DNA from 2 places in the Mycobacterium sp. NGS24 genome. Region 2 is predicted to be linked to the other one. Evidence: riboswitches for the same ligand, from Rfam matches in the RefSeq annotation. Region 2 holds a riboswitch; the other holds the start of a gene.

Region 1 (16,151 bases), on a different contig from region 2:
GTCTGCTGCTCTACGCACCGCAACAACTGGCCGAAGCCATCGGCGCACCGCATATCAGCGGTCCGCTGGTGCCCCTGCCGGAAGTCGTGTTGCCGGGCATCGGTTCCCTGCCGAACCTGGGCGGTCTACTGGACGGGGTGCGCAGCCTGCTGCCCGACGTCGCCCTGCCGGACTTGGGCGGGCTGCTCGGCGGGCTGGGAGGCCTGCTGCCGGGTCTCGGTGGCCTGCCAAACCTGGGCGGCCTGCTGCCCGGTCTCGGCGGCCTGCTACCGGGTCTCGGCGGCCTGCCAGACCTCGGTGGCCTGCTCGGCGGCGGTGGCCTGCTCGGGACCGGCGGCCTGCTCGGCGGCGGTGACCTGCTCGGGACCGGCGGCCAGACGGGCGGGGGCGGCCTGCTCGGCCTCCTCGGCTAACACGCCCCCCGCACCGGCGCGGAACCTATCCGGTCGCGCGGGTTATCGCCACCCGCACCCCGTCGCCGATTTCCGTCGCATCCGCGGGCTCACCGAATTCGAACCTGGTAGCCAGGATCTCGCCCGCGATCAGGTCCCGGTGCGTGGCGGCCCACTCCTCGCGCTCGGCAGGTACCGCAATCACCACGCTGATCCGGTCGGACACGTCCAGCCCGGTCGACTTGCGCAACTCCTGTAGTTCCCGGATGCGGTCCTTGGCCCAACCCTCGGCTTCCAACTCCGGGGTCACGGTCCCGTCGAGCACCACCAGGCCGGCGCCGCCGGGCAGCGCCGCGGTGAATTCCGGGTCGGCCGCGACGAGGCGCGAACTGTACTCCTCAGGCTGCAGCACCGCCGGACCCGCCGTCAGCGTGCCGTCCGGGTTCACCACGCCCTGGCCCGCTTTGACCGCCTTGATCGCAGCCTGCACGTCCTTGCCCAGACGAGGTCCGGCCACCCGGGCGTTGACGGTCAGCTCGAACCGTCCGTAGGTGTCGATCGCGTCGGTGAGCTCGACCTGTTTGACGTTCAACTCGTCGCCGATCAGGTCGGTGAACGGCGCCAGGGTCTCCGGATGCTCCACTGCCACGGTCAGTTTCAGCAGTGGCAGGCGTACCCGCAGCTTCTTGGCCTTGCGCAGCGAGGACGCCGCCGAACACACCTCCCGGACCTGGTCCATCGCCGCGACCAGGTCCGGATCCGCGCGCAGCTCACCGGCCTGCGGCCAATCGGTCAGGTGCACCGAGCGCCCGCCGGTCACGCCTCGCCAGATCATCTCGGAGATCAACGGCAGCAGCGGCGCGGCCAACCGCGCGGTGACCTCCAGCACCGTGTGCAGCGTGTCGATCGCATCGGCCTCTTCGACCCAGAACCGCGAACGCGACCGTCGCACATACCAATTCGTCAACGCCTCAGTGAACTGGCGCAACTGTTCGCAGGCGCCGGAGATGTCGCAGACATGCAGCGCCGCGGTCAGGTCCTCGCGCAGCACCGCCAGCTTGGCGAGGATGTAGCGGTCCAGCACATTCGCCGAATCAGTGCGCCAGACACCGACTTTCGGCGCGTACAGCGCCAAGAAGCTGTAGGCGTTCCAGAACGGCAACAGCACCTGGCGCACCCCGTCGCGGATACCCTGCTCAGTGACGATCAGGTTGCCACCCCGCAGGATCGGCGAAGCCATCAGGAACCACCGCATCGCGTCGGAGCCGTCCCGGTCGAACACCTCGGTCACGTCGGGATAGTTGCGCAGCGATTTGCTCATCTTCTGGCCGTCGGAGCCCAACACAATCCCGTGTGCCACGCAGGTTTTGAACGACGGCCGGTCGAACAGCGCGGTGGCCAGCACGTGCAGCGTGTAGAACCAGCCGCGGGTCTGCCCGATGTATTCCACGATGAAGTCACCGGGATAGTGACCGTCGAACCAGTCCTGGTTCTCGAACGGGTAATGCACCTGCGCATACGGCATGGAACCGGAGTCGAACCACACGTCGAGCACATCGGAGATGCGGCGCATCGTCGATTGCCCGGTCGGGTCGTCGGGATTGGGTCGGGTGAGCTCATCGATGAAAGGGCGGTGCAGATTCGACGGCCGCACCCCGAAATCGCGTTCCAGCTCATCCAGGCTGCCGTAGACGTCGATGCGGGGATAGGCCGGGTCATCGGACTTCCACACCGGAATCGGGGTGCCCCAGTACCGGTTTCGGGAAATCGACCAGTCGCGCGCGCCCTGCAGCCACTTGCCGAACTGGCCGTCCTTGACGTGTTCGGGGTACCAGGTGATCTGCTGATTCAGCTCGACCATGCGGTCCCGGAACTGGGTCACCCGCACGAACCACGACGACACCGCGCGGTAGATCAGCGGGTTACGGCAGCGCCAGCAGTGCGGGTAGGGGTGCTCGTAGGTTTCGTGCCGCAGCAGCACCGCGCCATTCACCGCAGCGGGCCCGCTCTGGTTCTTCAGATCGCGGATGATCTGCGGGTTGGCGGCAAAGACGTGCTGGCCCTGGTAATCCGGCACGGTCGCATCGAATCGGCCTTTGGCGTCGACCGGGGTGACCGCCCTGATCCCGGCCGCATCCCCCACCGCCATGTCGTCCTCGCCGTACGCCGGAGCCATGTGCACCAGACCGGTGCCGTCCTCGGTGGTGACGAAGTCGGCCGGCAAGACCTGAAAGGCGTTGGGCGAGTCCAGGAAATAGGCAAACGGCGGTAGATAGCGGGTGCCGAGCAGCTCCGAGCCACGCAGTGTCCCAAGCACTTCGGGCTCCTCGCCCAGTTCGCGCGCATAGGCGGACAGCCGCGGCTCGGCCAGCAGGTAGCGTCGCTCGCCGGCCTGCACATGCACGTATGTCACGTCCGGGTGCACCGCGACCGCGAGGTTGGAAGGCAGCGTCCACGGCGTCGTCGTCCAGATCAACAGATAGGTGCCGTCCAGCGGGCCACCCTGAACGCGGAACCCGACCGTCAGAGCCGGGTCCTGCCGGCTCTGGTAGACGTCGTCGTCCATCCGCAATTCGTGGTTGGACAGCGGGGTCTCGTCGCGCCAGCAGTACGGCAGCACCCGGTAGCCTTCATAGGCCAGGCCTTTGTCCCACAGCTGTTTGAACGCCCAGATCACCGACTCCATGTAGCTGAGGTCCAGTGTCTTGTAGTCGTTGTCGAAGTCGACCCAGCGGGCCTGGCGGGTGACGTACTGCTGCCACTCGTCGGTGTAGCGCAGCACCGACGCGCGGCAGGCGTCGTTGAACGCGGCGATCCCCATCGAGTCGATCTGGGACTTGTCGGTGATGCCCAGCTGTCGCTCAACCTCCAGCTCGGCGGGCAATCCGTGGGTGTCCCAACCGAATCGGCGCTCCACCTTGTCGCCGCGCATGGTGCGGTAGCGGGGCACGATGTCTTTGACGTAGCCGGTCAGCAGGTGTCCGTAGTGCGGCAGACCGTTGGCGAACGGCGGACCGTCGTAGAACACGTATTCGGTTGCGCCGTCCCGATTTGCGATGCTGGCACGGAAGGTGTCGTCGCGGAACCAGTAGTCGAGCACCTCGAGTTCGAGGGCCGGAAAATCAGGCGCCCCGGCAGCGAGTTTCGGATAAACCCGATCGGTCACGTACGTCGTCTCCCTCTAGCCACCTCTGGCCGGGGACGACGATGCGCTGGTGCGCAAGCGCCGCGGTACCACCCCGCTTGCCACGCTGGCGCGTGACCGCTCAAGAGGGCTGTGACGGGCCCACCCGTTCGGTTCTACTGGGCCGTACCGGCTGTTCTTCCGAAGGCTCCCCGGTGATGGCCGGATCAACGCCAATTGGATTCTAATGGCGAATGGAACTGCACGACTCCGAGGGACTGGCTCACCGCAGGACGCGCCTGCAGTCGGCTAGTCCCTCGGAGTCCGCGGTTGGTCGATATCCATGCGTCACGCCTGGACTTCGAGCACACCAATGCGCCACAGTGCGGCGTAGACGTGCCGCAGCGGCACGGTGAGCAGGCGGGCGGCGCCGTCGACCAGTGGGTCGTTGCCGGCGCCGGCGACGTCGATGCGGCGGGCCGGCTTCGTGGGCGCGGGTACGTCGCGCACGAGGTGCAGCCGTGGTGCGGCGGTGAGGGTGGTGACTTCGTCGTACAGTGCAGCGGTCATGATCGCCTCCTAGCGGTTGACCAAACGTTGACAGGTGGACCTCAAAGGAATCTTGGTAAGTCCCGTCCCGCAACGGTTCCGGTCGGAGGAAGTGAGCGACTCAGCCGCACACGTCGCGCCGAAGACCGGTCAGGGACGAAACATCCGGATCTCGACCCGGACTGCCACTGGAACTCATGCGTCCCTCACCTCCTCTCAGCCACGACACACATGTTGTCTGGGTGCACGAAGGAGAACAGAATCCGACCATCGTCGGATATCCGCACCCCTCTCGTCAGAGCTTTGGCACTACCCGACGTGTCCGGTAAACCGGAAGCCACCTGGGCTCAACCCTTAAGCCGGGAAGAGCTGTCCTGACCCGGGGCGTCTTTCGACGTTCGGGGTCAGTGGCCTATGTTCGTGTAGCCGCCTCACCTAACGAGGTGCTTGCCTGACCGATAATGCACCACAGGCCCTGCCCGGTCAACGCGCCATCCCGCAGTTTCGCGATCTTTATGTCATCTCCATGCGGGCACACAGCTGTCTCGCAGCCTTGAGGCACCCTGACCTGGGGCGACTGCGACGTGTTCAATGTCACAGTGCGGGTCCCTGTTGGGCGCGAGCGCCCTCAGATGTGCGGTCAGAGGCCGCACTTTGCGGCATTTCGGGGACGCTCGCGCTGAGCGGGTGAGCGGCCCCGTGTCAGGCCACGAGCGACCCCATATGTGCGCTCAACGCCCGCAATCAGCGGCATTCGAGGGACGCTCGCGGCAAGGATGGGGTCAGTCGGCCAGGCTTTCCAGCCGCCCGACGGTGTCGATGTACTCCTCGACCATGTCCAGCACCACCGCGCGGGTGGGCCGCACCCGGTCCAGGGAACCGACCACCTGTCCGACGAAGTAGGTCGCCAACTCGCGTGCCTTCGCGCCCGGATGTGCCGCGGCCTGATTGATCCGCACCTGCGAATCGGTGACCAGGGCGGTCTGCAGTGGCATTCCCAGCGGCGCGGGGGTGTCGGGCCGCTCCCATTCATCGGTCCAGGCGGTGCGCAGCATCCGCGCCGGCTTGCCGGTCATCGAGCGCGACCGCACCGTGTCCGAGGAGGTGGCGGCCAGGAACTTGTCCTTGACCACCGGCGCGGTCTCAGCTTCCTCGGTGGTCAGCCACACCGATCCGCACCACACGCCTTCGGCGCCCAAGGCCAGCGCCGCGGCGATCTGGCGGCCCCGGGCGATGCCACCCGCGGCCAGTACCGGAGTGGGCGCCACCGCGTCGACCACTTCGGGCACCAGCACCATGGTGGCCACGTCACCGGTGTGTCCGCCGGCCTCGGTGCCCTGGGCAACGATCAGGTCTACCCCGGCCGCGGCGTGCCGGCGCGCATGTTCGGTCGTTCCAGCCAGCGCGGCGACCAGCACGTCGTGGCGGTGCGCCCGCTCGACAAGGTCGCGCGGCGGCGGCCCGAGCGCGCTGGCGATCAACCGGATGTTGTGGGCGAACGCGACCTCCAGCAGAGGCTCGTAGCCCTTGGGCGAGATGTTCAGACCGCCACGCACCGGTTCGTCGTCGGCGGCCTGACCTACCTCGTACCGGTTCAGCAGCTCATCGACGAAGGCGCGATGCTCCTCCGGCAGCAGGTCTTGGGCCTGCCTGGAGTTGATCCCACCGGTGTCGGCGCCGACGTACTTGGGCGGCAACAACAGATCGACGCCGTAGGGCTTGCCGCCGGTCTGCTCCTCGATCCAGGTGAGTTCGCTGTCCAGACGTCTGGGACTGTGCGCGGTGGCGCCCAGGACGCCGAACCCGCCCGCATTGGTCACCGCGGCCACCACATCGCGGCAGTGGCTGAAGGCGCAGATCGGAAACTCGACGCCGAGCATCTCGGCAACCCTGGTTCGCATGCCGCCGACGCTACGCCGCGACCACTACCCGTTCGAGGGCGCTACGCCGTCCGGTGGCCAGCTGGCCACGCCCTCTTCCAGGGGCACCTGCAGGCTCCGCAGGACGGAGGCAACCATCCGCCATGCGCCGATGGCGGTCACGAGTTCGATGAGAACCGTTCTGTCGGTGCTCAATTCGGCCTCGCAGGCCGCCCAGCTGGATTCGCTGACCACGCCGTCGGTCACGATGTCGTCGGTGGCGGCGAGCACCGCCCGCTCGGTGGGCCCGAACCCGTTGTAGGCCTGCCAATCCCGGACGCCGAGCAGATCCTCGGGCGACACTCCCAGGCGGGAGGCGACCCGCCAGTGCTGGGTCCACTCGTAGTCGCATCCGGTGAGCCAGCCGATACGCATGATCACCAGCTCACGCAGTCGGCGGTCCAGGTCGCCGTGCCACAGCATCATGGCCAGCATGTCGTTGAATACCCGCGCCAGCCGCGGATGGTTCAGCAGCGTCTGGAAGATGCTGAGTTCGGCCATGTAGTCGGGTACGCCCGCCTCGTCGGCGGCGGCTTTGGCTTCGTCGACGGGCAGCAGGGGGATGCGGGCGGGCTTGTCGGCGCGGGTCATCTGAACTTCACGTATTCAGCGGGGACAGCAGCGCCAACCACGGCTGGAACACTACTCGCCCGAAGTGACGCGGTGCGCGAATCAAACCATCGGCGCGTTGATCCCGACGACGAGGTCCCTGCGCACGGAAGATGGCCACGAAGCCCGGTGCAGGACGGCGAGGTGGCACGACGATGGAGCCCAGACAGGTCACTCCGGTGGCTGTCATCGGCATGGCCTGCCGACTCCCCCGCGGCATCGATTCCCCGGCCAAGTTCTGGGACGCGCTGCTGCGCGGCGACGACCTGGTGGGCGAGGTGCCCGCCGACCGCTGGGACGCCGACGCCTATTACGACCCCGAGCCGGGGGTGCCCGGCCGGTCGGTCTCGCGCTGGGGTGGCTTCCTGGACGACGTCGGCGGTTTCGACCCAGAGTTCTTCGGCATCAGTGAACGCGAGGCCACCGCGATCGACCCGCAGCACCGGCTGCTGATGCAAGCCTCGTGGGAGGCTGTCGAACACGCCGGGCTGCCCCCGACGTCGCTGGCAGACTCGCTGACCGGCGTCTTCATCGGGATGTGTCACGACGACTACGCCCACGTTACCGACGCGGCCGGCGCCCTGGGCGACGCGTACGGGTTCACCGGCACCGCGTTCAGCATGGCTTCGGGCCGGGTGTCCTACGCCCTGGGTCTGCGGGGGCCGTCGATCACGGTGGACACCGCGTGCTCGTCGAGTCTGGTTGCGGTGCACATGGCGTGCCGCAGTCTGCATGAATACGAGAGCAACCTGGCCCTGGCCGGCGGGTGCATGGTGATGCTGGAACCGCAGATGTTCGCCTCCGCCTCCGGGCAGGGCATGCTCTCTGCCACCGGACGGTGCCGTCCGTTCGACGCCGGCGCCGACGGGTTCGTCCGTTCCGAAGCGTGTGCGGTGGTGCTGCTCAAACGGCTGCCCGACGCGCTGCGCGACGGCGACCGGGTCCTGGCCGTAGTGCGCGGCACCGCGACGAATCAGGATGGCCGCACTGAGACGATCACGATGCCGTCGTTGCACGCGCAGGTCGCGGCGTACCGCGCGGCGTTGTCGGCGGCCGGCGTCGACCCGGGCACCGTCGGGATGATCGAGGCGCACGGCACCGGCACACCGGTCGGAGATCCGATCGAATACCGCAGTCTGGCAACCGTGTACGGGGTTGACGGGCATCGGTGCGCGCTGGGTTCGGCGAAGAGCAACCTCGGGCACACCGAGGCGGCCGCCGGCGTGGTGGGGGTCCTCAAAGCGGTGCTGTCTCTTCAGCACGCAGTGGTGCCACCGCTGGCGCACTTCACCGCACTGCCCGACGACCTGGCTGCTATTGACACCGGACTGTTTGTGCCACAACAGGTTACGCCGTGGCCCGGCGGTATGCCACGGCGGGCCGCGGTGTCGTCGTACGGCATGTCGGGAACTAATGCGCACGCCATCCTCGAGCAAGCGCCTATGGTTTCGGTCCCTGCTCGGGAGGAGTCACGCTCGCGGATCTTCGCGTTGTCAGCCAGCTCACCCGACGCGCTGCGCCAGACAGCGCGCCGGACCGCGGATTGGGTGGCGACGCAGCAACCCTCAGCCACGGACTTGGCCTACACGCTGGCGCGGCGGCGCGCGCACCGCACGGTGCGCACCCTGCTGTCGGCCACCGACAACGCCGAATTGGTCGCGCGGCTGCGTGCCGTGGCCGGTCGCGATGACCCGCTGCGACCTGCGGCGGGCCGTGATGACCGCGGTCCGGTGTGGGTGTTCTCCGGGCAGGGTTCGCAGTGGGCGGCGATGGGCGCGGACCTGTTGGCTACCGAACCGGCTTTCGCGGCGACGGTGGCCGCCGCCGAACCGCTGATCGCCGCCGAAGCGGGTTTCTCGGTGACCGCGGCCATGACTGAAGACATGGTGACCGGCATCGACCGGGTGCAGCCGACCCTGTTCACCATGCAGGTCGCGCTGGCCGCGGCGATGCAGGCCTACGGTGTCCGGCCGGGTGCGGTGATCGGGCATTCGTTGGGTGAAGTGTCGGCCGCCGTTGTCGCAGCGGCACTTTCGCTCGAGGACGGTGTCCGCGTCATCTGTCGCCGCTCGCGGCTGTGTATGCGGCTGGCGGGTGCGGGCGCGATGGCAGCGGTGGAGTTGCCCGCGCCGCAGGTCCGCGACGAGCTTGCCCACCGCGGCATCACAGATGTGGTGATCGCCGTGGTGGCCGCACCGCAGTCCACCGTGATCGGCGGCGCTACCGACGTGGTGCGTCGACTGGTCGCGGGGTGGGAACAGCGCGACATCCTGGCCCGCGAGGTCGCCGTCGACGTGGCCTCGCACACTGCGCAGGTCACCCCTATCCTCGACGAACTGGCCGAGGCACTGGCCGAGCTGAATCCGCAGCCACCGCAGCTCCCCTACTACTCGGCGACCTCCTTCGACCCACGCGAACGCCCCAGCTGCGACGGGCGCTACTGGGTGGACAACCTGCGCCACACCGTGCGGTTCTCCGCCGCGGTCAAGGCTGCGCTCGCCGATGGGCACCGGGTATTCGGCGAGCTCTCACCGCACCCACTGTTGACCCGAGCCGTCGAGCAAACCGCGCAGAGTCTCGACATGCCCGTGGCTGTGATCCCGGCGATGCGCCGTGAAGTGGCCATGCCCGACGGGTTACGCGGCCTGCTGGCCGATCTGCACGGCGCGGGTGCCGCAGTGGATTTCGCAACGCTGTGCCCCGAGGGGCGTCTGGTGGACGCGCCGCTGCCGGTCTGGAGCAACCGGCGTTTGCTCATCACCGCCGCGAAACCAGCCGCCAACACCGTTGCCGCACATCCCCTGCTGGGTGCACACGTGCGCCTGATGGAGAGACCGGAACGGCACGCGTGGCTGGCAGAACTCGGCACCGACGCATTGCCGTGGCTGGGTGATCATCGAATCAACGGCGTGGCGGCCATGCCGGGTGCGGCGTATTGCGAGATGGCTTTGGCCGCGGCCACCGCGGTGCTGGGTGGGCGGGCCGAGGTCCGTGACATCCGCTTCGAGCAAATGTTGTTGCTGGACGGCGTGACACCCGTCGGAGCTTCGGCGACCGTGGAACCTGGCGGCGCTGTCACGTTCGTCGTCGAAACGGAGTCGGGCGGTGACAAGTCCCGCCGGGCCACCGCGACCCTGCACCGTACCGAGGACGACTCACCGCAACCGCACGACCTCGACGCGCTGCTCGCGGCCCACCCACAACGGGTCGAGGGCACCAAACTCCGAGAATGGTTCGGCGAGCGAGGGATTCGGTTCGGCACGGCATTCACCGGTTTGGATGTGACACACGTCGCCGCGGGTGTCGTCGGCACCGTCCTGGGTGAGATCGCCGTGCCCCATCCGATCCGCACGCGGCAAGCGGGATACACGATGCATCCCGCCTTGCTGGATGCCTGCTTTCAGTCGGTGGCAGCGCATCCCGCCGTGTACGGCATGGATTCTGGCGGGCTGCTGCTGCCGCTGCGGGTACGCCGGTTGCGTGGTTACGCTTCGTCTTCGATGCCGCGGTACTGCCTGACCACGGTGACGACCTGCGTCGCCGGTGTCGAGGCCGACATCGACGTGCTGGATGACCGCGGCGTTGTGCTGCTGGTGGTCCGCGGGCTCCTGATGGGCACCGGAAACTCGGCGGCCGCCGACCGAGACCGGTTGCTCGACCAGCGACTGCTGGCCATCGACTGGCAACGACAGAAACTGCCCGAACCCGCAGGCGCCGGTGGAACCTATTTGCTCCTAAGCTTTTCCGACGACGACCCGCTGCCCAGCGAGTTGGCCGACACCTTGCGACAACGCGGAGCGCGATGCACCGTCTGCCGATGGACGGACGACCCCGCGCCACTGCACAGTGAGTTGGCCGCCGACGAAACTGGCAGTGTCGTGGTGATCGCCGGACCTGAAACCACCGACCCGCTGAAGACCGAACCCGTCCGCCGGCTCGTCCACGTCGCCCGCGAACTCCCTGAGGTCCGCGGTGCTGCGCCCCGGCTCTATGTGGTGTCCCGGAATGCCCTACCGGTTCTGGACGGCGACGCCGTCAACCTCGCTCAGGCCGGCCTGCGCGGGTTGCTGCGGGTGATCGGCGCCGAGCACCCTTATCTACACCCCACCCAGATCGACCTCGACGACAAGACCGCTGCGGACCTGGTTACCTGTCAACTGCTTTCGGGCACAACCGAAGACGAGACCGCGTGGCGGGACAACGTATGGCTGACGGCACGATTGTGCCCGGCGCCGCTGCGCCCGGACGAGCGGATGACGACGGTGATCGACCCGCGGCACGACGGCATGCGGTTGCGGGTCCGCATCCCGGGCGACCTGCAAACCGTCGAGTGCGTCAAAGACGACCGCAGACCGCCGGGAGCCGGGCAGATCGAGGTCGCGGTCCGCGCGTCCAGCGTCAATTTCGCCGACGTGCTGGCGGCGTTCGGACGTTATCCGTCTTTCGACGGCGAGCAGCCGGAATTAGGTCTCGACTTCGTCGGCGTGGTGAGTGCGGTCGGAGCCGGAGTGACCAACCTGGAGGTCGGTGATCGAGTCGGCGGTATGGCGCCGGGTGGGTGTTGGGGAACCTTCGTCACCTGCGATGCCCGGCTCGCCGCGAAACTGCCGCCCTGCCTGGATGACGGCCAGGCCGCTGCCGTCACCACCGCCTATGTCACCGCGTTCTACGGTCTGAACGAACTCGCTCGCGTGCGCGCCGGCGATAAGGTGCTTATCCACTCCGCCACCGGCGGTGTCGGCCAGGCCGCGGCGGCGCTCGCCCGTGCTGCCGGAGCGCAGATCTTCGCTACGGCCGGCAGCCCACAACGCCGGGAATTGCTGTGCGGCATGGGGATTGAGTATGTCTACGATTCGCGCAGCACGGATTTCGCCGAGCAGATCCGAGCCGATACCGACGGCTACGGTGTTGATGTCGTGCTCAACTCGCTGACAGGTACCGCGCAGCGCGCCGGCATAGACCTGCTCGCCTTCGGCGGCCGGTTCATCGAGATCGGCAAGCGCGATATCTACGACGACACGAGGTTGGGGCTCTACGCGCTCCGGCGCAACCTGTCGCTGCACGCCGTCGACTTGGCTCTGATGACCGCCACCCAGCCGTGGCGCATCCAGAAGCTGCTATCGGACGTCTACCGGCTCGTCGCGGACGGTCTGAAGCAGCCGCAGCGCTCCCACTATCCACTTACCGACGCCGGCAACGTGATTCGGACGATGAGCGCCGCCGAGCACACCGGAAAACTCATCCTTGACGTTCCCGGGGCAACGACATGCGCTGCCCGAGTGCCGCCGGAACAGGCACCGGTGTTCCGGCGCGACGGCGCCTACCTGATCACCGGCGGACTCGGTGGGCTCGGCTTGTTTCTCGCCGAACAGATGGCCGGCGCGGGTCGCATCGTGCTCAATTCACGGACGCTGCCCTCCCAAGGAACGCTGGAGACAATCGAACTCATCCGATCTACCGGCGCGGACGTGGTGACGGTGTGCGGCGATATCGCCCACCCCGCCACCGCGGCCCGCCTGGTCGCCGCGGCAACGGCCACCGGCCTGCCCTTGCGCGGTGTGTTGCATGCGGCCGCCGTGGTCGAGGATGCGACGTTGACGACCATCACCGACGACCTGCTGGAACGCGTTTGGGCGCCCAAGGTCCGCGGTGCGTGGAACCTCTACCAGGCGAGCAGGACAGCCCCGCTGGACTGGTTCTGCCTATTCTCGTCGGCGGCGGCGCTGCTGGGCTCTGCGGGGCAGGGCGCGTATGCGGCGGCCAATAGTTGGCTGGACGGCTTCGCGCACTGGCTGCGGGCGCACGGTCGGCCCGCCACCGCGATCGCGTGGGGCGCGTGGGCCGAAATCGGCCGTGGCGCAACGCTGGCGGATACGGGCACCACGATGATCGCCCCCGACGACGGCGCGTACGCCTTCCAAGCCCTGCTGGGCCATACCCGTTGCTACTCCGGCTACACCCCCACCACCGGTTCAGCGTGGCTTTCCGCGCTCGCGGCACGCAGCCGATTCGCCGAGATGTTCAGTGCTGCCGGGCGGCGACACGACGGATCAGAGTTCCGCACCGCGCTGCTGGAGTTACCGGCCGATGAGTGGGCGGGCCGGCTGAGACGGTTGGTGTCCGATCAGCTTGGCCAGATCCTGCGCCGCAGTGTCGATCCGGACCGGCCGTTATCGGACTACGGCCTGGATTCACTGGGGAATCTCGAGCTGCGTACCCGACTGGAGACCGACACCGGAATACGGTTGCGCTCCACCGATATCACCACGGTGCGCGACCTGGCCGATCGCCTGTACGGAAAACTCGCCCCGGTGCAGGACGCTCCGGTGTCAATGTGAGGGTCCCCGGCGGATACGAAATACCCTGAGAATTCGCCGGACTGACAGGAGCGCGCGGTGGTGGTGATGGGTCAGCTGGGTCTGGGGACAGTCCGCGACTGGGCCCCGGCTCCGGGTTCGGTCTGGTGGTGGCGTCCCGCGCCGGCTTCGGTGAGAGCGGCACGGCAGGCGCCGACGAGTGCCGTCCCGCCCAGTTACATCCAGGCTCGACATCTGCGCGGCTTCCGGGAACAACAGCAGCGCGGGCTGCACATGTCGCGGCTACTGGTGATCGCCTTCGACATCGGCGGCCAGTGCGACATCCGCGCGATGACCTACGTGCTCAACGCCCACCTACGCCGAAACGACACCTACCACAGTTGGTTTGAGTTCACCGCCCGAGACCACATCGTCCGGCACACCATCGCCGACCCCGCGGACATCGAGCTCACGCCTGAACAACACGGCGAAATGTCGGCGACGCAGTGGCAGGACCAGGTGCTGGCGACACCAAATCCGCTGCAGTGGGACTGCTTCCGCTTCGCGGTCATCCAGCGCCACGACCACTTCACCGTCTGCATCAGCGTCGACCATCTGCACGTGGACCCGATGTTCATCGGCGGCATCTTCTGGGAGATCAGGGAGATGTATTACGCACTGATCGACGGCGACGGTCCCATCGCCTTTCCGCCGGCCGGCAGCTACACCGACTACTGCGTGCGCGAGAGCGCCTACACCGCGGGGCTGTCCCTGCGCTCCCCCGAAATCCGGCAGTGGATCGACTTCTTCGACGACAACGACGGAACGCTGCCGAGCTTCCCGCTACCGCTCGGCGACACAACGATGCTCACCAGCGGTGAGTTGCTCTCGGTGCGACTGCTGGACGCCCAGCAGACCGCCCGGTTCGAATCCGCATGCACCGCGGCCGGCGCGCGGTTCAGCGGCGGCGTGTTCGCGTGCGCCGCACTCTGCGAATACGAGCTGACCGGCTCGGAGAGGTATTGCGCCGTCACCCCGGTCGGCACCCGTAGCACCGCCGCAGAGTTCATGACCACCGGATGGTTCATCGGCCACGTCCCGTTCGCCGTCCACGTCGGCGACTCCTTCGGCGAGACCGCCCGCAGCGCCCAGACCGCTTTCGACTCCGGCACCCACCTGGCCCGAGTGCCGTTCGAGCGTGTCCTGGAACTCGCCCCCTGGTTGCGCCGACCGCCCGCGCAGGGCAGCTTTCCCATGCTGTCGTTCCTGGATGCCGGCGTACCGCCGCTGTCCGCAGTCATCGCTACCCAACTGGACCGGATGAACATCCAGGCGTTCAGCGACGGTCGAATCGCGGCACGAGTATGCATGTGGGTCAACAAGTTTCATGAGGAAACCACCGTGACGGCGTCATTTCCCAGCAACCCGGTGGCCTATGAGTCCATCGATCGGTATCTGCAGACGCTGAAGCAGGTCTACCTGCGGGTGGCCGAGGGCCGCGAATTCGCGGTGCCCCGCAGCCCTGTCCAGCTGCGGTCGCAGCGGCCCTGACGGGGGCTACCAGTCGATCTCCGGCGTCAGACCGAATTCGGCGAACGTACTCACAATGAGTTCGCGCAGAACGTCTTTGGTGTTCGGCTGACCGAGCAGGTACGCGGAAATCCTGATGAAGATCTTGCCGCGGTCCCGCCCGGAAACCAGCAGCAGTTGTCCCCCCATGCGCTCGAGTGTGCTCTTCTTCATGCCAGGTTCGAACGGTCGCATGTGCGCTTCGTCGGCGTCGGTGCCGTCGGGCCGGTTCAGCGCCGGGGGCAATTCGCCGATGTTGGAGACAGTCACCGGCAGCGTGGCGCCACCGGCTGCCACCCCCGCCAGGCGCCGGACCACCCGCTTCGGTGTCAGCGGTGTCAGCGGGAGGGGCGCCAACCATTCGTTGTCGGAATTGTCCATCGCCTCGAGGATGGTTTGGGTGATCTTGAGGTGCAGGTCCCGAAGGTCCGTCGCCACGGGTGTGGGATCGACGGCGACGTCCACAGCTGTGATCGCGTTGCCGCGGATGTCTCCGTTGGTTCGCAGGTTCGCCACCAGCCGCAGCGTGACCGCTCCGTCGTCATTCACCCTTCCGACCCGCACCGCGAGTCGGCATGCGACCCCCGCCACCAGCGAATGGCTGCTGGCACCAAGGGTTTTCGCGAGGTTATCCCACTCCGCGAGCCCGATGTACGCCGTCAGGGCAGGCATCTCGATAGTCTGATCCGCATCGGCCGAGAGCTGGGCAGGCGGCGCAGCTTTGATCGATGATGTCAGTTCCTTGCGGTCACGCCGCGCCCGTCGCGCCACCGCCACCAGCGCATGACCGACATCGGGGAGTTCTTTGACGGTTTGCCGGAAGTCCTCGCGCAGCGCGCGCCTGCGGGGACGCGACCCCGCGGGTGGATACCCCAGGTCGTGTGTTCTGCCCTCGGCGGCATCAGCGATCGCCTGGCCGAATGCGATGGCGTCGACGACAGCATGGGAAACCACCAGACTGACGGCCGTGCCGCCGTCCTCGAGCGGTAGGACCCCGAGATGCCAGCCGGGACCCCATTCCGGGTCGATGGGTAGCCGCGCCCGCTCGTCGGCCCACTCGCTCACGTCGGCGCGCCGCCGCGGCGTAGCGACGACGTCCATGTCTTGCGGCGCCGGCGCCAACACCCAGCGGTCGCGCGCGAACGGCAATGGCGACCGCTCGACCAGGCGACCGAACATCCCCGATCCGAGGTTCTGGTGGAAGCGCCGCAGCGCGTCGAGGTCAGCACCGCGGTTGTAAATCCAGGTCACCTGAATCAGGGCACCGTGCACCGCCCGGGTTGCGAGAAATGCTGCCTGGTCGAGGTATTCGAGCAGATTGTCCGCGGGCTGGTCCTCGACCGTGGTGGGCTGAAGTGTCGAAGCGGCCGGCGCAGCGGCATCGGTGAGCAGTTCCCGCAAGTGGCCGGCGAGCGACGACGGGGTCGGGTGCTCGAAGACCAGGGACGCAGGCAAGGTCAGCCCGGTTTGCGCGCTGAGGGTATTGCGCAGTTCCAGTGCGGTCAGCGAGTCGATGCCGAGATCTTTAAACGCAAGCCCGGTGTCGAGGGCTTCCGGATCGTGGTGGGCCAACACCGCGGCGGTGGCGTTGGTCACCAACGCGGTCAGCGTATCGAGCTGCTGTTCCGCGGTTTGGCCGGCCAGCTGATCCCGGACCCCGGGTTCAGGCGTCACCCGGTCGATTTCGCTGCCA
Region 2 (16,151 bases):
GTGCTGGTCGCGACCAATCTGCTCGGTCAGAACACGCCCGCGATCGCCGCTGTCGAGGCCGCGTACGGCGAGATGTGGGCCCAGGACGCGGCGGCCATGTACGGCTACGCCGTCGGGTCCGCGCTGGCGGCCACGCTGAGCTCGTTCACCCACCCGGCGCCCACCACCAACCCGGCCGGGCAGGCCCGGCAGGGCGAGGCCGTCACCCAGGCCGCCGCCAGTGCCGGAGCCAACCTCACGCAGACCGAGCTGCCGCAACTGATGTCGTCGGTGCCGTCGACGCTGCAAGGCCTCGCTGCACCGACGGCAGCGGCAACGGCCGAAGCCTTCCCCGGTGAGGATCTGCTGGTCAACCTGTTGAACTTCCTGGACGGAGCCGATGGGAACCCGTACGGCACCTTCCTGAACTCCAGCCTGGCGAACGGATTCATCTCAGCCGGGTATGTCAGCCCCGCGATCGTGGCCCCCGCGGCGTTTGCCGGCCTGGCCGACATCAACGCGGTGGTGCTGGGTGCAACGGAGTCCGACGTGCCAGGCATGGGCTCCGGTGAGGGCAACGCGTCCCCGATTCCATCGCGGTCGCCGGCCAACCCCGCCAACCTGCCCCCGCTGCAGGACGCCGCCGACGTCTCGTTTGCCCGGGGCGGCGTGACGGCTGGCACGAACCAGTCGGCGTTGGTCGGACGTTTGTCGGTGCCCCAGACCTGGACAGCGGCGAGCGCGGTGGCCAATTACGCCGGTACCGCGGCGCCGGGCGGGGGTTGGACCAGCAACGCAGTGGTCCCAGCGGCGGCGGCCGGTCTGCCCGGCGCACCGGGGATGCCGCTACTCGGCATGTCCGGCAACAACTTCGGCAGTCCGCCGCGCTACGGATTCCGGCCGACGATCATGGGACGCCCACCGGCCGCTGGATGACAGGGGGGAGACAACCGCGATATCGCTGATCGGTTCCGCAACACCGGCGGTTACCGACGGACGGTCGGTTTGAAGGAGGTGCTGGCATTGGATTTTGGAGCCCTCCCCCCTGAAGTCAATTCGCTGCGCATGCACACCGGGCCGGGCTCGGCGCCCATGCTGGCCGCCATGACGGCCTGGGATGCGGTGGCCGACGAGCTGCGGTTGACCGCGACGGCGTACGAATCGGTGTTGTCCACATTGGTCGACGACGGCTGGCTGGGTCCGGCATCGACCGCCATGATGACCGCGGTCGCTCCGTTCCTGGACTGGCTGCGCGGCACCGGCGCGCAGGCCGAAGAGACGGCCAGTCACGCCGCAGCAGCTGCGGCGGCCTTCGAGGCCGCGTACTCGATGACGGTTCCCCCCGCCGTGGTCGCCGCGAACCGGGCACGACTGCTCGCGCTGGTGGCCACCAACTTTCTGGGTATCAACACCGCCGCGATTGCGGCCACCGAAGCCGAGTACGCCGAGATGTGGGTTCAGGACGCGACGGCGATGTACACCTACGCCGCCAGCGCGGCTGAGGCTGCCGCGCTGACACAGTTCGGCGAGCCGGCGCAGACCACCGACCCGTCCGGTCCGGCCCACCAAGCCGCCGCGGTCGCGCGGGCGATGGCATCGGTACCGGCCACCCTGCAGGATCTCGCCGCGCCGGCGGCGGCCTCTCCGTTTGACGCACTTCCGCAGACAGGTCTGCTCGTCGATGTCCTGAACTTCCTGGATGGCAACGACGGCAACGCCGTCGGGGTCTTCTTGAACTCTTCCCTGTTCAACGGCGTCGTCTCCGCCGGATATACGGCGCCGGCACTGATCGTGCCCACGGTGACCGATGCCGTCGCCGACGTCAACGGGGTGGTCGAAGGGGCGGAGCCAGAGATCGCCGGCGCCGGTTCGGCCGAGGCCGCCGCGATGACGGCAACGACCGCGCCGTCCGGCGTGGGGGGAGTCGCCGCCGGCAGCACTCAGGCGTCCCTGGTGGGCCGCCTGTCTGTTCCGCCGAGCTGGGCGGCCGCCGTCGATGTAGCGAAGCCGTTCGGCGCAGTACCCGGCGCGGGCAGCACGGCGGCCGTTCCGGCATCCGCCGCGGGCGCACCCGGGATGCCCGCACTGCCTGCCGCCAACGCGTGCGCACGGAGTTGGGGCAACGGCCCCCGCTACGGTTCCCGATTGACAATCATGCCGCGACCGGTGGCTGCGGGATAACGCCGCCCAAAGAAAGTCCCGGCAATTCCCGCCTTTCGAATATCGGAATTCGAATTCGACGGGACGTCTGAGTTGACTCTGGTCGTCGCGAGTGCCATTATTGCCACTGCATGCACCTCGCTAGGTGAGGCGTCTGCACGGACACAGGCCACTGACCTCGAACGTCGAAAGACGCCCAGGGTCAGGACAGCTCTTCCCGGCTTAAGGGTTGAGCCCAAGTGGCTTCCAGCATTACTGCTGGATACGCCGTGTGGTGCCGAAGCTCTGTCGAGAGGGGTGCTGTGATCTGGTGGGCCGTCGTGCCCGCTGGACTCTCATCCCATGCGTCGTGCACCCGGCATCCCCGCATGCCACGGCCCTGAGGAGGTGAGAGCGGAATGAGTCCCGACGACAGTCCGTATTCGAAATCGACGACCATTTCGTTTCGATCCGACCCGGGCACCGGCATCGCCGCCTGAATCGCATTTCTGATAGCCGCAAACGGCGCTCGCTGATATCGCGAAGCGCGTATTAATTGCGCGCGGAAAAAGGCGTGGAATTGCGTTCTTGGCGACCCGGGTTTCGTGCCCCAGCAGGGGTGAACTCAAGGGGGACCACCGATGACCGCCGCACTGGACTTTGCCGCTCTGCCACCCGAAGTCAACTCCGCGCGCATGTACGCCGGCGCCGGTGCCGCGCCGATGCTGGCTGCAGCTTCGGCATGGAACGGGTTGGCCGCCGAGCTGCGCGCCACCGCGCTGACCTACGAAGCTGTGCTGTCCGCGCTGGCCGGTGACGAATGGTTCGGGCCCGCGGCGGCCTCGATGGCTGCCGCCGCCACGCCGTACGTGGTGTGGCTCAACGCCACCGCCGTGCAGGCCAAGCAGACCGGGGCGCAGGCCGAGGCCGCGGTGACCGCCTACGCGACGGCATTCGCCGCGACAGTGCCACCGCCACTCGTCGCGGCCAACCGCACCCAGTTGGCCGCACTGGTTGCGACGAACATCCTGGGCCAGAACACCCCGGCGATCGCGGCGACCGAAGCCGCGTACCTGGAGATGTGGGCCCAGGATGCCGCCGCGATGTACGGCTACGCCGGCGCCTCGGCGGCAGCCACCGAGCTGGACCAGTTCGTCGCGCCGCAGCAGATCACCAGCCCCAGCGGTCTCACGGCCCAGGCGGCCGCGGTCAGTCAGGCGGCCGACACGTCCGCTCTCGGCCAGCACAGCGCTCTGTCGCAGCTGATGTCCGCCGTGCCGAGCGCACTGCAGGGGCTTTCCGGTGCCGACGGCGGCAGCGGCCTGGCCGACCTCGCGACCACCGCGCTCACCGGTTCCGGGACGTCGAGCTGGTCGGAGTTCATGGCCGCATGGGGCCCCAACGCGAACGTGTGGAACACGATCACCTCCACCGGTTTGTTCACCCCGGGCGCCACGATAGGAACCCTCTCCAGCTTGTTCGGCAGCGCAGCGATGACCGACGTGGCCGACGCCGCGCAGGTGCTGGTACCGAGCGCGGGCGGGGGCGCCGTGCCGCTGGAAACGCGCGGTCTCACCGCCCTCGGATCTGGCAGTTCCGGCGTGGTCGGCAAACTGTCCGTGCCCCCGGCCTGGGCTGCGGCCACCCCACCGCCCGGCGCCCTGCACTCCGCGCTCGGTGGCACCCCGATGGTCGCGCCGCCGCCGTCCGGCACGCCCGGTATGCCGGGGGTGCCGCTGGGCAACCTCGCGGGTCAACCCTTCGGCCGGGCTGTCCCGCAATACGGGTTCCGCCCCACGGTCGTGGCCCGCTCGCCCGCGGCCGGATAGCACGCGCAGCCACCTGACCAGGCAAAACAGCGCTCTCAGCGAACCGTCAGGTACGAGGCAGCCGGGTAGCAGGCATCAGGACGTACCGTGTGCCCTCGTGATGCGTACGTTTTTCCTCGAGTCAGAGAGAGCCTGCCGGGCGGTGTCCCCGGGTCGGACCGGCGGTGCCGCCGGGCCCCACCGCCGAAGACGGCCGAGCTTCGTCGACTCGACCTGACCCACTGCTTTCGCGGGCGGCGCACATGCTGCTGCTTCGCGCATCCATTTCAGTGAATTGCAAAGTTCGCCGACGGTATTCACAATGCCCGGCGCCATTGTTTTGAAATATTCAGATGATAACTTGTCAACCTATTGTGCATGGCTACGCCGTTGACCTTGGAGTTTGCTGTTAGTATTTCGGCAATTTGCTGTATCACAGCAGTCACGACGGTAGTGCGATAAGTTATTTACATTGCGCTTACCTACCGGGAACGTTGCGAAAATATGCCGCAACGAACATTCATCATATCGAGCGGGGGCTGGAGAAATGCGATTCGATTCTGGTAGAGCACATGGTCGGCAACTCAACAAAACCACGCGAAGGATCACTACTGGCGGATAAGGGGCGTATACGCGCATGGATTATGGGGCACTTCCGCCAGAGGTCAACTCTGGGCGCATGTATACCGGTCCCGGCGCGGGGCCGATGTTGGCAGCGGCAGCGGCATGGGACGCCTTGGGGGCCGAATTGTATTCGACCGCAGTCGCTTACGCGTCCGCGATCGAGGGACTGGTAGCGGGCTCGTGGCAGGGACCGACCGCAATGACGATGGCCGCCGCGGCCGGTCCGTACGTGTCCTGGATCTCAGCCACCGCAGCTCGCGCCGATGAGGCGGCCGCACTGGCCAAGGCGGCGGCGATCGCTTACGAAACCGCTTTTGTGGCAACGGTTCCGCCGCCGGTGATCGCTGCGAATCGGGCGCAGCTGCTGGCGCTGATCGCCACCAACATCCTGGGCCAGAACACAGCGGCTATCGCAGCCACGGAAGCCCAGTACCTGGAGATGTGGGCTCAGGATGCCGTGGCGATGTATGCCTACGCCGGCTCCTCGGCGGCCGCGACACAGCTCACCCCGTTCACCGAACCACCGCCGACCACGACCGCCTCGGGCGCAGCCGCGCCGGCGGCCGCCCAGCTGCTCGCATCTGTCCCGAATGCGTTGCAGGGCATGACATCAACTCTTGCGGCTGCACCGACGACGGGCTCGACCTCGTTGTTGCCCGGACTCGCCTTGCCGCAACTGGCATCCGTGTCGTTGCCGTCGGGCCTGGCGACCGAGGTGGCGAACTGGAACACCACCCTGGCAGCCCTGACCGGACCGTTCTCGTTGCAGGGCTGGTCGTCGATCCCGGGCGGCCCGTTCCTGTCGTTCGGACAGGTTTATGCCTACGCACAGAACGGGCAGGGGCTGCAGGCATTCGCTACCCCCGCACCACCGGTGACCGGCGCACTGGCCCCGATCGCCGAGTCGCTCACCCCTCATCTGACTTCGTCCGGGGGAGCGGCGACGGCGACTATGGGCCGCGCTGCACTGGTGGGCACCCTGTCGGTGCCCCAGGGCTGGACGGTGGCGGCTCCGGCCGTCCGGACAGTTGCCGCGACACTGTCCACCAATGTGGCCGCCGTACCGGCTGCCACGTCCGCCGGGGAGGCCGGTGTTTTCGGCCAGATGGCGCTGTCCAGCCTGGCCGGGCGGGCCCTCGGTGCCACCGCCACGGGTGCCGGTGGCGGCAGCAGTTCGCTGGGCGGTGTCGTCACCGCGGCCGACCCGGCCGCAGCGATGATCTTCGTGCTTCCACCGCTCGAGGATGCCTAGTCCAGGTAGGGGGAGAAAGAGTGTTCTACGCAGCGTTTCCGCCGGAGGTCAACTCGGGCCGGATGTACAGCGGGGCGGGATCGGGGCCGCTGCTGGCCGCCGCCGCGGCCTGGAACGGGCTGGCCAGCGAGCTACACGCCACCGCCGCGTCCTATGCCGCACTGATCGCCGGCCTGACCAGCGCACCCTGGGTGGGACCCTCGGCCCAGGCGATGACCGCGGCAGCGACACCGTACGTGGCCTGGATGAGCGAGACCGCTGCACAGGCCGCCCAGGCCGCCAGCCAGGCCAACGCCGCGGTCGCCGCCTACGAGACGGCGTTCGGCGGGCACGTACCACCGGCGCAGATCGCGGCCAACCGCAGCCAGTTGGCGTCGTTGGTGGCCACGAACATCGTCGGACAGAACTCCGCCGCAATCGCGGCTCTGGAAGCCCAGTACGGCGAAATGTGGACACAAGACGCCGTCGCGATGGACAGTTACGCCGCCTCATCGGCAGCCGCAAGCGAGGTGACGCCGTTCACCGAACCTCCCCACGTGGTCAACGCGCTCACCCAGACGATTCTGTCAACGGCGCAACCGCTCTCGCAGCCGCTGCAGACCCTGGCGAACTTGAGCACCGACTACACCGCCACCGTGACCGGACTGCTCAACGGACTGTTCGGGTCCAGCGGCGCATCGACGTTCACCGCCCTGTATTCCGCGGTCAAGGTCCCCCTCGGTTTCACCACCCAGTTCAACGACATCGGGCTGTTGATCAACCTCCCCGCATCGCAGTTCCTCAAGTTCGCCGCGAAGCCGACGTCCGCGCTCGGCGGGCTGCCCAAGGACGCACTGGGCGGGGGACTCACCCCGCACTGGGGTCACGGCTGGCTGACCAGCGCGGTGTCGCCAACTCCCACAGCGCATTTGGGTCGAGGCACGCTGGTCGGTGCGCTCACCGTGCCACCGAGTTGGACCGCCAACACCCCGGCCATCCGGACTGTCGCCGCAGCGTTGTCGGCAGCCGGCAACGAAGCGGTGCCCGCGGCCGAACTCGGGCAGGGCGGCCTGTTGAGTTCGATGTCATCAGCGGGCATGGCCGGCAGCGCACTCGGTGCCGGTGCCCCCGGCTCGGTGACCGGTGCGCGAAGCCGCCTCACCCCGGTCAAAGACCTGAAGGATCTCAGGTCACCGGAGCTGCTCAAGCGGATGGTTGCGCAGATATCGGACCGGCCCGACAGCGTGCAGCACCACACCGTCGACCAGCAGGGCCTGGACAGCCTGCTCGAACAGTTGGCGAAGAAACCCGGCATCCATGCCGTGCACCTCACCAATGGCGACAAACCCCAGGTTGTTCCGGCGGATGCCCATTTGGGCTGAGGGAGAGGAAATTCTGCATGTTCAGATGGCTGCTGACGCTGACCTGCGCGGGTGTCATGATCGGTTGCGCCGCACCGGCGAACGGCGATCCGGGCAATGGGCCGGATGCCGCCGACGCAGGTTTTCTGGCCGCGTTGCGCACCGCTGACATCGGTTACAGCAACTCCGATCAGGCCATCGGGTCGGCCCGGGCCGTGTGTACCTGTCTGGACAACGGCGAATCTGGTTTCGAGTTGGTGAACGACATCAAAAAGCGCAATGCGGGATTTACGTTGGACGCCGCCGCCGAATTCGCGGTCATTTCAGCGAAATTCTACTGTCCACAGCAACTGGCCAAGAGCTGACAGCTACCGACGCTGCAAATGTATTAGCTGCCGACCGTATCCGGTCGCTCTTTCATTCACGCCGTACGACATCGATCGTCGTACGATTTCCTGATCTGTGTGAACTTTCCCGAATATATTCGGCACCCGGGTGCTCGGGTTAAACCCGAGGTCACCCGAGGAACCACGCACATCGGGATTTCTAGTGAGTTCTGTATGAGTCCGGCAGGACTCGCCGACGGGACCCTGGTGGCGTGACTACCATGGCGGCGACAGAGGGACCGGAGGGGAAGAGATGGACTTCGGGGCGCTGCCACCAGAATTCAACTCTGGACGAATGTACACGGGGGCGGGATCCGGGCCGATGCTGGCCGCTGCGGCGGCCTGGGACGCATTGGCCGCAGAGTTGCATTACACCGCGGCGTCGTACCGATCGACGATCGACGGTTTGGCCGTCGGCTCCTGGCACGGTCCGGCGGCGATGTCGATGTCGGCAGCGGCGACACCGTATATGGCCTGGATGGCCGCCACCGCGACACAGGCGGAACAGGCGGGCACCCAGGCGAAGCTTGCCGCCGCGGCCTACGAGACAGCGTTCGCGGCGACGGTGCCGCCACCGGTGATCGAGGCCAACCGCGCATTGCTGATGACCCTGGTGGCTACCAACATTCTCGGACAGAACACAGCCGCCATCGCAGCCACCGAAGCGCAGTATATGGAGATGTGGGCGCAGGACGCCGCCGCCATGTACGCCTATGCGGCGTCCTCAGCGGCCGCGACCGTGCTGACTCCGTTCGAGCCGCCGCCCGAGACCACCAACGTGGCGGGGACGGCCGATCAAGCGGCGGCAGTCACGCAAGCCGCGGGCACCGCAGCCGCCACGGACATTCAGTCGCAGCTGTCGCAGCTGTTGAATCTCTTCCCGAACATGCTGCAGGGTTTGGCCACCACCACGGCCGCCGCCCCGGCGGCGACGACACCGGTCGGCAACGTCATCGAAGCCCTCTACCCGTACGCCGCAGCTATCCGCCCCTTCTTTGCTGCCGTCACCGGCGCATACAGCCCGATCATTCCTTTCGTCCTCGGTGGCGGCTGGTGGTTGTTCGGCCTGCAGATCCTCGGTCTGTCGCAGAACGCACCCGGGGTGGCGTCCCTGTTGAACAGCGGCGGCAAGCCGCTGGCCGGTCTGTCGCCGCTACGAGCCGGGTACGTGGCGTCCGCTGCGCCGGCGGGCGGGGTGGCCGGCGCGATGGGGAACTCCACGCTGGTCGGGTCGTTGTCGGTGCCGCAAGGCTGGGTGACCGAGGCGCCGGTGCTCCGGGCTATGACGTCCGTGCTGCCGGGGGCGACTCCGGAAGCACTCGCCGCGGTCCCGGCGGCGGCCGAAGGCGGCCTGTTCGGCGAGATGGCGATGGCCAGCCTGGCCGGACGCGCCCTGGCCGGGGCCACCGTGCGCACCGTCGGCAGCGGCACCGCGGGCGCCAGCGGCGGCGTGGCCGCGGCCGAAGACGTCGCGACCACGGCGACCATCATCGTGATACCGGCGGACTGAGAGAGGCGGGACTGATGAGTTTCGCGGTACGACCACCGGAGATCATCTCCGCGATGATGTATGCCGGACCGGGCGCGGGTCCGATGATCGCCGCAGCCACGGCCTGGGACACCTTGGCCACCGAACTGCAGGCCACGGCATCCTCCTACGGTCTGGTCGTCGACGGCCTGGCCAACGAAACCTGGACCGGGCCCTCGGCGGCCGCGATGGCCGCAGCGGCCGCACCCTACGTGAGCTGGATGTCGGCCACCGCCGCGCAGGCCAAGGAGGCGGGCGACCAGGCCAAGGCGGCAGTGAGCGCGTATGAGACGGCCTTCGCTGCGGTGGTACCGCCGGCGGAGATCGCGCTCAACCGCAGCCAGCTGGCGCTGCTGCTGGCCACCAACATATTCGGGCAGAACACCGCGGCGATCGCTGCCCTCGAAGCCCAGTATGCGGAAATGTGGGCGCAGGACATCGCGGCGATGTTCGGCTACGCCACGGCGTCCGCGGCCGCCGCCAGGCTGACGCCCTACACCGAACCACCGCAGGTCACCAACGTGGCCGGGCTGGGCACTCAACAGAGCGCCGTCGGGCAGGCCGGCGCTTTGGCCGCGGGCACCAGGGCAGCCACCGCGGCAGCGACTGCCGCACCGACGGCGGCACCGGTCTTCCCGTTCGACGTCGTGCTACAGGCGTTGCAGGCCCTCGGCGGGGCCAGCACCTCCTACATGCAGGCCATGGGTGAGGTGCTCAACGCGCTGGGCGGTACCCCGCTGGCCGGCCCGACCTGGGAGCTGACTTTCGGGATCTTCGCCGACATCGGCCGGTTCAGCACCGTGGCCAACGACATCATGAGCGTGCCCAACCTGGGCATGACGGAGTTCAAACTGTTCTGGAAGCCGCCGCTCGAGGAGATCCCGAAGTCCGCGCTGGGAGCCGGGTTGGGGATGTCGCCGACGGCAGGTCTGACCAACGCGGTGTCGGCGGGTACCGGTGAAGCCAACGTGGTGGGCAAATTGTCGGTGCCACCGAGTTGGGCGTCGGCTACCCCTGCGATCCGGATGGTCTCCAATGCATTGCCGGCCACCAGCATGGCCGCGGCTCCGGCGGCAGCGATCCCCGCCGACCTGATCAACCAAATGGCCTTGGGAAGTCTCACCGGCGGGGCAGCCGGCACCGTCGGCGCCCAAGTGTTGAGCGGCAGCGGTGCCCGCGCCCGCGCCAACGGCGGGAAAGGCCCGGTCGAGCCGGTGAAGCTGGACAGTGTGATCGCGAAACTGCAGCAGGAACCGGAAGCGGTCCAACACTGGAACGTCGACAAGGCCGGGCTGGACGGCCTGCTCGAGAAACTGTCGAAGAAACCCGGCATCCATGCGGTGCACGTGTCCAGCGGCGATAAGCCGAAAATCATGCTGCCCGATGCGCAGTAGGGTTCGGCGATGATCCGCCTGCGAGTACTGGCAGCCGCGGTGGGTGCGGTCGCGATGCTCGGTCTCGCGGTCCCCGCGCACGGCGACCCCGGCGGTGATGACGCCGCGTTTCTGTCCGCGCTGGCCAACGCCGGCATCACGGTCCCCAACCCAGGTCAGGCGATTGCCTCCGCGCAGGCCGTATGCGGGTTGATGCGCAACGGCGAAACAGGTCTGCAGGTGCTGACCGACGTGAAGAACCAAAATCCCGCATTGACCCTGGACGGGGCGGCATTGTTCACCGCGATCGCGTCGAACACGTACTGCCCCGAGCACCTGGGGCAACCCGAGGGTGGTTATTTCTGATCTGACCGCCCGGCGAGGGCCCGTTAGCCTGTCCTCCACCTGGTGTTAACCCGAATCTGATTGGCTGCCGTAGCCCGTTGGTCCAGGGAGAGGGGGTGGCGCGGTGCAGACGCTGAGCACTGCCGAGTTCGCTCTGCGCCTCTGCGTCGGAGTCGGATGCGGCGCGCTCATCGGCCTGGAACGCCAGTGGCGGGCCCGGATGGCGGGTCTGCGCACCAACGCGCTGGTCGCGACCGGTGCCACCTTGTTCGTGCTGTACGCCGCCGCCACCGAGGACAGCAGCCCCACCCGGGTGGCGTCCTATGTGGTGTCCGGTATCGGCTTTCTCGGCGGCGGGGTCATCCTGCGCGAGGGCTTCAACGTCCGCGGGCTCAACACCGCAGCCACCCTGTGGTGTTCTGCGGCGGTCGGGGTCCTGGCGGCGTCCGGACACCTGGCGTTCGCGCTGATCGCCACCGGCACCGTCGTCGGCATCCACCTGCTGGGGCGGCCGCTGGGCCGGATCATCGATCACGACAATTCCGGTGAAGAGGACGAGAGCCTGGAGCCCTACCAGGTTCAGGTGATCTGCCGGCCCAAGTCCGCGAAGTACGCCCGCGCCCAGATCGTGCAGCACACCAGCGGCAACGACATCATCCTGCGCGGCATCCACACCGGACAAGCCGGCTTCGACCACGGCAACGACAACATCGCGCTCACCGCGCATGTACTGGTCGACGGTCACTCGCCGGCCAAGCTGGAGCGACTGGTCGGCGAGTTGTCCCTGCAACCTGGCGTCTACGCCGTGCACTGGTACGCCGGCGAGCCGAGCAGTCCGATCCTGCCCGACCCGCAGTCCGACTGATCAGGGCCGGGCCTGCAGTTCAGGTGCGGCGGCGGCCAGCAGATCGGCGCGGTCGGCGGACAGCGGCGGATAGATGCGTCGGCCGTTGATCGTTTGCTTGGTCGCTTTGGCCGCCGCGCCTTGAGCCACCACCATGCGGTCCCAGCCTTCGGTGTACACCGCGCCGGCAGGTCCCAGGTCGAGCACAGTGACATACCACGGGATCCGCAGCGTCAGCAGCGGCGCACCGAACAAGTCGCTGATCACGTTGTAGCCGGCATAACGGCCCATCGGGCGGCCGTGCTGACACGACATGACCGACAGATGCTCGTCGTCCAGCCGCGCGGCCGCCACGTCGCCGGCGGCGAATATCGACGGCACGCCGATCACCCGCAGGTGGTCATCCACCGGCACCCGGCCCAGCCGGTCGCGGGCCACCGGTAGCTGTTCGGTCAGCGGGCTGGCGTGCATGCCCGCACACCACACCAGGGCGACGGCGTCGATCCGCTCGCCCGACGACAACGTCACCCCGTCCGGATCGACCCCGGCGACGCTGACCGCGGTCCTCACCTCAACCCCGTTGTCCGACAGCGCTGCCAGGATCACCGGTCGCGCTGACGCACCCATGTCCGAGCCGACCTCCGTGTGGTTGATCAGCACCACCCGCGGTGTCAACCCCAGCGCACGCAACCGTTCGGGCAACTCACAGGCGGTCTCGATACCGGTCAGACCCGCCCCGACCACGACCACCGTCGCCGACCCAGCGGCCGGCAGCCGATCGGCGACCTCGCGCAACCGCCGTTCCAATCGCAACGCGGCGTCGTAGGTGTCGATGTCGAAGCCGAATCGGCGCAGCCCGGGCAGGTCGGGTCTACTGAGCCGACTACCCGCGGCCAGCACCAGACGGTCGTAGGGATAGGTCGTGCCGGCCGCGGTGGTCACGGTGCGGGCGTCGGCGTCGATCCCGGTCACCTCGGCGGTGACGTGTCCGACACCGACCGGATCGAGCAAGTCGGCAAGCGGCAGCCGACAGGCGCTCAGGTCCGCCTCGTAGTTACGCACCCTGATGTCGTGGAACGGCTTGGCGCTCAACACCGTGACGTCCACGGTTCCCGGCGCGACGCCGAGTTCGTCGAGCCGACGAGCGGCGCCCAGTGCGGCCCACAGCCCCGCGAACCCGGAGCCGATCACCACAACGCGGCTCAACCGGACAACACCGTACGAATCTGGCCGAGCGTCGCTTTCGCCTTGGGTCCCGGCAGCAACATCCAGGTATGCATGCCTCCCTCGAGCTCGTACCAGCCGATGTCGAGGCCTTCGCTGCTCGCCCGCCGGCGAAACGCACGCGCGTCCGGGTTGAGCACGTCATGAGTGCCGGTGAACACCGTCAGGCGCGGCAGCCCGTCCAGGGGTCCGATGCTCGGGCTGAGCAAGGGGTGGTCCAGCGGGTCCCCGCCCGCATAGCGGATACCGGCGGCCCGCAGGTCGTCGAGGTTGAGAAACGGATCGATCTTGGCGACCTTGAGCACCTCGGGGTCCGGTAGTCCGAGGTGCATCCAGGGGGAGAGCAGCAGCGCGTCGGTGGGCTGGGGGAGTCCGGCGTCGCGCACCGCGTGGCACAACGCGAAGGCCATCCCACCGCCGGCTGAATCGCCCATGAAAGCAATCGATTTCGGATCGTGCGTGTCCAGTACCTGCCGGTAGACCTGCAACAGGAACGGAAAGACCTGGCGGTAACTGTGTTCGGGGGCGATCGGGTAGATCGGCACCACCAGGGTGCGGCGCAGCACGTGCGCCAGCCGGGCGATGGCGGGCCAGTGGAAGTGCGGCAGCAGATCCAGCACGTAGGCGCCACCGTGCAGGTAGAGCACGTGGCCGGTCAGTTCGCCGGCGTCGACGTGGCGCGGGGTGACTTGATACACCGGGCGGCCGTTGAGGTCGGTGCGGACCACGTCGATCTTCTTCAGTACCAGCGACGAGGGCCGGCCGCAGTAGGGCGGGCGCGGATGCGCGGCCCAGTGTTCGAGTTTGGCCGGCGGAAACATCCGGTTGCGCACGCCGGACGCGCGCAGCAGCCGCTGGGTGACGTGCGGTTTACGGATCGGGCGGATCATCTCGTCTTCGGTTCGTCAATCGGCACGGGTTCAGTAATCTGTCCAGTGTGAATGGTGTCACGGACTTTTTCGCCGGCCTTCCCGCCGAGCTACGGGATCCGGTGCTGTTCGCCATTCCGTTTTTCCTGCTGCTGCTGACGCTGGAGTGGACGGCGGCGCGCAAACTCGAGAAATTTGACGCGGCGGCCGGCACCGGGGACCCGGGGCATGCCAGGCCGGCGTCAGGTGCCTACCTCGCCCGCGATTCGATGGCCAGCATCTCGATGGGCCTGGTGTCGATCGCGACCACGGCGGCCTGGAAAGCGTTGGCGCTGTTCGGATACGCCGCGTTGTATGCCTATGTCGCACCATGGCACCTCCCTGCGACCAAGTGGTACACGTGGGTCGTCGCGTTCCTGGGTGTCGACCTGCTCTACTACGCCTATCACCGCGCCGCCCACCGTATTCGGCTGATCTGGGCTACCCACCAGGCTCATCACTCAAGCGAATTCTTCAACTTCGCCACCGCGCTGCGCCAGAAGTGGAACAACAGCGGCGAGATTCTGATGTGGGTGCCGCTGCCGCTGCTGGGCGTGCCGCCGTGGCTGATCTTCTTCAGCTGGTCGCTGAACCTGATCTACCAGTTCTGGGTGCACACCGAGCGCATCGACAAACTGCCCCGGTGGTTCGAGTTCATCTTCAACACGCCGTCGCACCACCGGGTGCATCACGGCATGGACCAGCCGTACCTGGACAAGAATTACGGCGGCATCTTCATCGTCTGGGACCGGCTATTCGGCAGCTTCCAGCAGGAACTGTTCCGGCCCCACTACGGGCTGACCAAGCCGGTCGGCACCTTCAACATCTGGAAACTGCAGACCCGCGAATACGTGGCGATCGCTCGGGACCTGCGCTCGGCGCGGGGGCTGCGGGCCCGCCTGGGATATGTTTTCGGCCCGCCCGGTTGGACGCCGCGCGAGAGGCGGCAGACCGCGGACGCCACCCCGCTGGCCAGCGCTCGGTAACGCTGCAGCCCGTCCGCGCGAAAGCCTTAATGTTGACGTTATAGCGCCGTGACCTGATGGACGGCGTGTCGATCACGACGGATGGGAGGCCTTCGTGGGCCGCACACTAACGCGGGCAGTCCTCGCGTCGATGATGTCCGCGGCAGCGGCCTTCGGGCTGTCGCCGGCCACCGCCAGCGCCGACCCGCCGCTGGTGTTCCCGGGAATGGAAATCCATCAGGACAATCGCGTCTGCACGCTGGGGTTCGTCGACATCGCCCGGCGCATGGCGTTCAGCGCCGGGCACTGCCGCGGCGGCGGGTCGGTTTACGACGGCAACAACAACCTGATCGGTCACGTGGTGGCGTCGCGGGACAACACCCCGACCGGGTCGACGGTGGCCACCGATCAGCCCATCGACGACTACGAGGCGATCGCGCTGGCCAACGGCGTCACCATGAGCAACATTCTGCCCGGCGGCCGCGGCCTGGTGTCCACCGGCGCGGCACCGGCCCCGGGACAGGCCGTCTGCCACTTCGGAGTGACCACCGGCGAAACCTGCGGCACCGTGGAAAGCGTCAACAACGGCTGGTTCACCATGTCGCACGGTGTGCAGACCCAACAGGGCGATTCCGGCGGGCCGGTGTACCTGACCAACGGCTCCGCCGGTCAGATCATCGGGATCTTCAACAGTATCTGGGGCGACCTGCCGGCCGCGGTGTCCTGGCAGAGCGCCTCCGAGCAGGCCCGCCACGACCTGGGGGCCGGCGCGAGCTAGCGGCACGAGCTCGGCCCGAACGCGGGCGCAGGGCGATCGTGTCAGACTTGACCGTGGGCACACGCCAGGACTCGCCGGAGGACATCGAGGCCGCGGTCATCGATGCCTATGCCGACCTCGCCGACCAGGTGGACCGGGCACGAGACGGGGCCGGCGGCGAATCGTGGAGCCACGAGGTGATCGCGATGGCTCACGCCATGCGCGAGTGGGCGGTGGCGCACCCCGCCCGGTGGGGACTGCTCTACGGCAGTCCAGAGCCCGGCTTTCCCGCGCCCGAAGATCGTGCCCGACCGATCGGCACCCGCATCGTGGCGTCGTTCCTCGATGCCGTCGCCGCCGGGATCACGACCGGTGACATCGTGCTGGTCGACAGCCACGCGCCGCAACCGACATCCTCCGACTTCCGGCGGCTGCGCGACGTGTACGCCTTCCCCGGTGACGACCACGTCGTCGGCAAGTGCTTCCTGCTGTTCGCCGGCGTGGTGGGAGCGATCAGCCTCGAGGTGTTCGGAAAGTACGGCACCGACACCCTCGGCGATGCTGCGACGGTTTTCGACACCCAGGTGCGCCTGCTGGTCGAGGTTCTGGCCCGACACTGAGCATCAACTAGAACACGTTCACCGCCGTGTCCGCGCCCGCGGCGCGGCGGACACGGCAA

What was found. A riboswitch is a leader RNA that binds a small molecule or an ion and turns the genes downstream of it on or off. The one in region 2 is predicted to bind magnesium.
Region 1: linked by a shared signal. The riboswitch ahead of AC5Y6Y_RS04365 (Rv1535 family protein) and the one ahead of AC5Y6Y_RS19215 (PPE family protein) in region 2 are both predicted to bind magnesium.

Annotation. Positions count from the first base shown of each region.
Region 1 is NZ_JCALDW010000002.1:307,122-323,272, forward strand. It holds gene AC5Y6Y_RS04355 (PE domain-containing protein) at 1-413, shown strand, start outside; gene ileS (isoleucine--tRNA ligase) at 439-3,558, opposite strand; gene AC5Y6Y_RS04365 (Rv1535 family protein) at 3,865-4,086, opposite strand; M-box (ykoK) riboswitch at 4,346-4,515, opposite strand; gene AC5Y6Y_RS04370 (NAD(P)H-dependent flavin oxidoreductase) at 4,848-5,966, opposite strand; gene AC5Y6Y_RS04375 (carboxymuconolactone decarboxylase family protein) at 5,991-6,575, opposite strand; gene pks2 (sulfolipid-1 biosynthesis phthioceranic/hydroxyphthioceranic acid synthase) at 6,749-12,931, shown strand; gene AC5Y6Y_RS04385 (condensation domain-containing protein) at 12,998-14,440, shown strand; gene AC5Y6Y_RS04390 (type I polyketide synthase) at 14,447-16,151, opposite strand, start outside.
Region 2 is NZ_JCALDW010000016.1:60,444-76,594, forward strand. It holds gene AC5Y6Y_RS19205 (PPE family protein) at 1-915, shown strand, start outside; gene AC5Y6Y_RS19210 (PPE family protein) at 1,003-2,160, shown strand; M-box (ykoK) riboswitch at 2,270-2,443, shown strand; gene AC5Y6Y_RS19215 (PPE family protein) at 2,760-3,947, shown strand; gene AC5Y6Y_RS19220 (PPE family protein) at 4,564-5,802, shown strand; gene AC5Y6Y_RS19225 (PPE family protein) at 5,823-7,163, shown strand; gene AC5Y6Y_RS19230 (DUF732 domain-containing protein) at 7,181-7,507, shown strand; gene AC5Y6Y_RS19235 (PPE family protein) at 7,782-9,038, shown strand; gene AC5Y6Y_RS19240 (PPE family protein) at 9,053-10,450, shown strand; gene AC5Y6Y_RS19245 (DUF732 domain-containing protein) at 10,460-10,795, shown strand; gene AC5Y6Y_RS19250 (MgtC/SapB family protein) at 10,899-11,639, shown strand; gene AC5Y6Y_RS19255 (NAD(P)/FAD-dependent oxidoreductase) at 11,640-12,824, opposite strand; gene AC5Y6Y_RS19260 (alpha/beta hydrolase fold domain-containing protein) at 12,821-13,732, opposite strand; gene AC5Y6Y_RS19265 (sterol desaturase family protein) at 13,780-14,736, shown strand; gene AC5Y6Y_RS19270 (Rv1815 family serine proteinase) at 14,831-15,493, shown strand; gene AC5Y6Y_RS19275 (TetR-like C-terminal domain-containing protein) at 15,439-16,092, shown strand.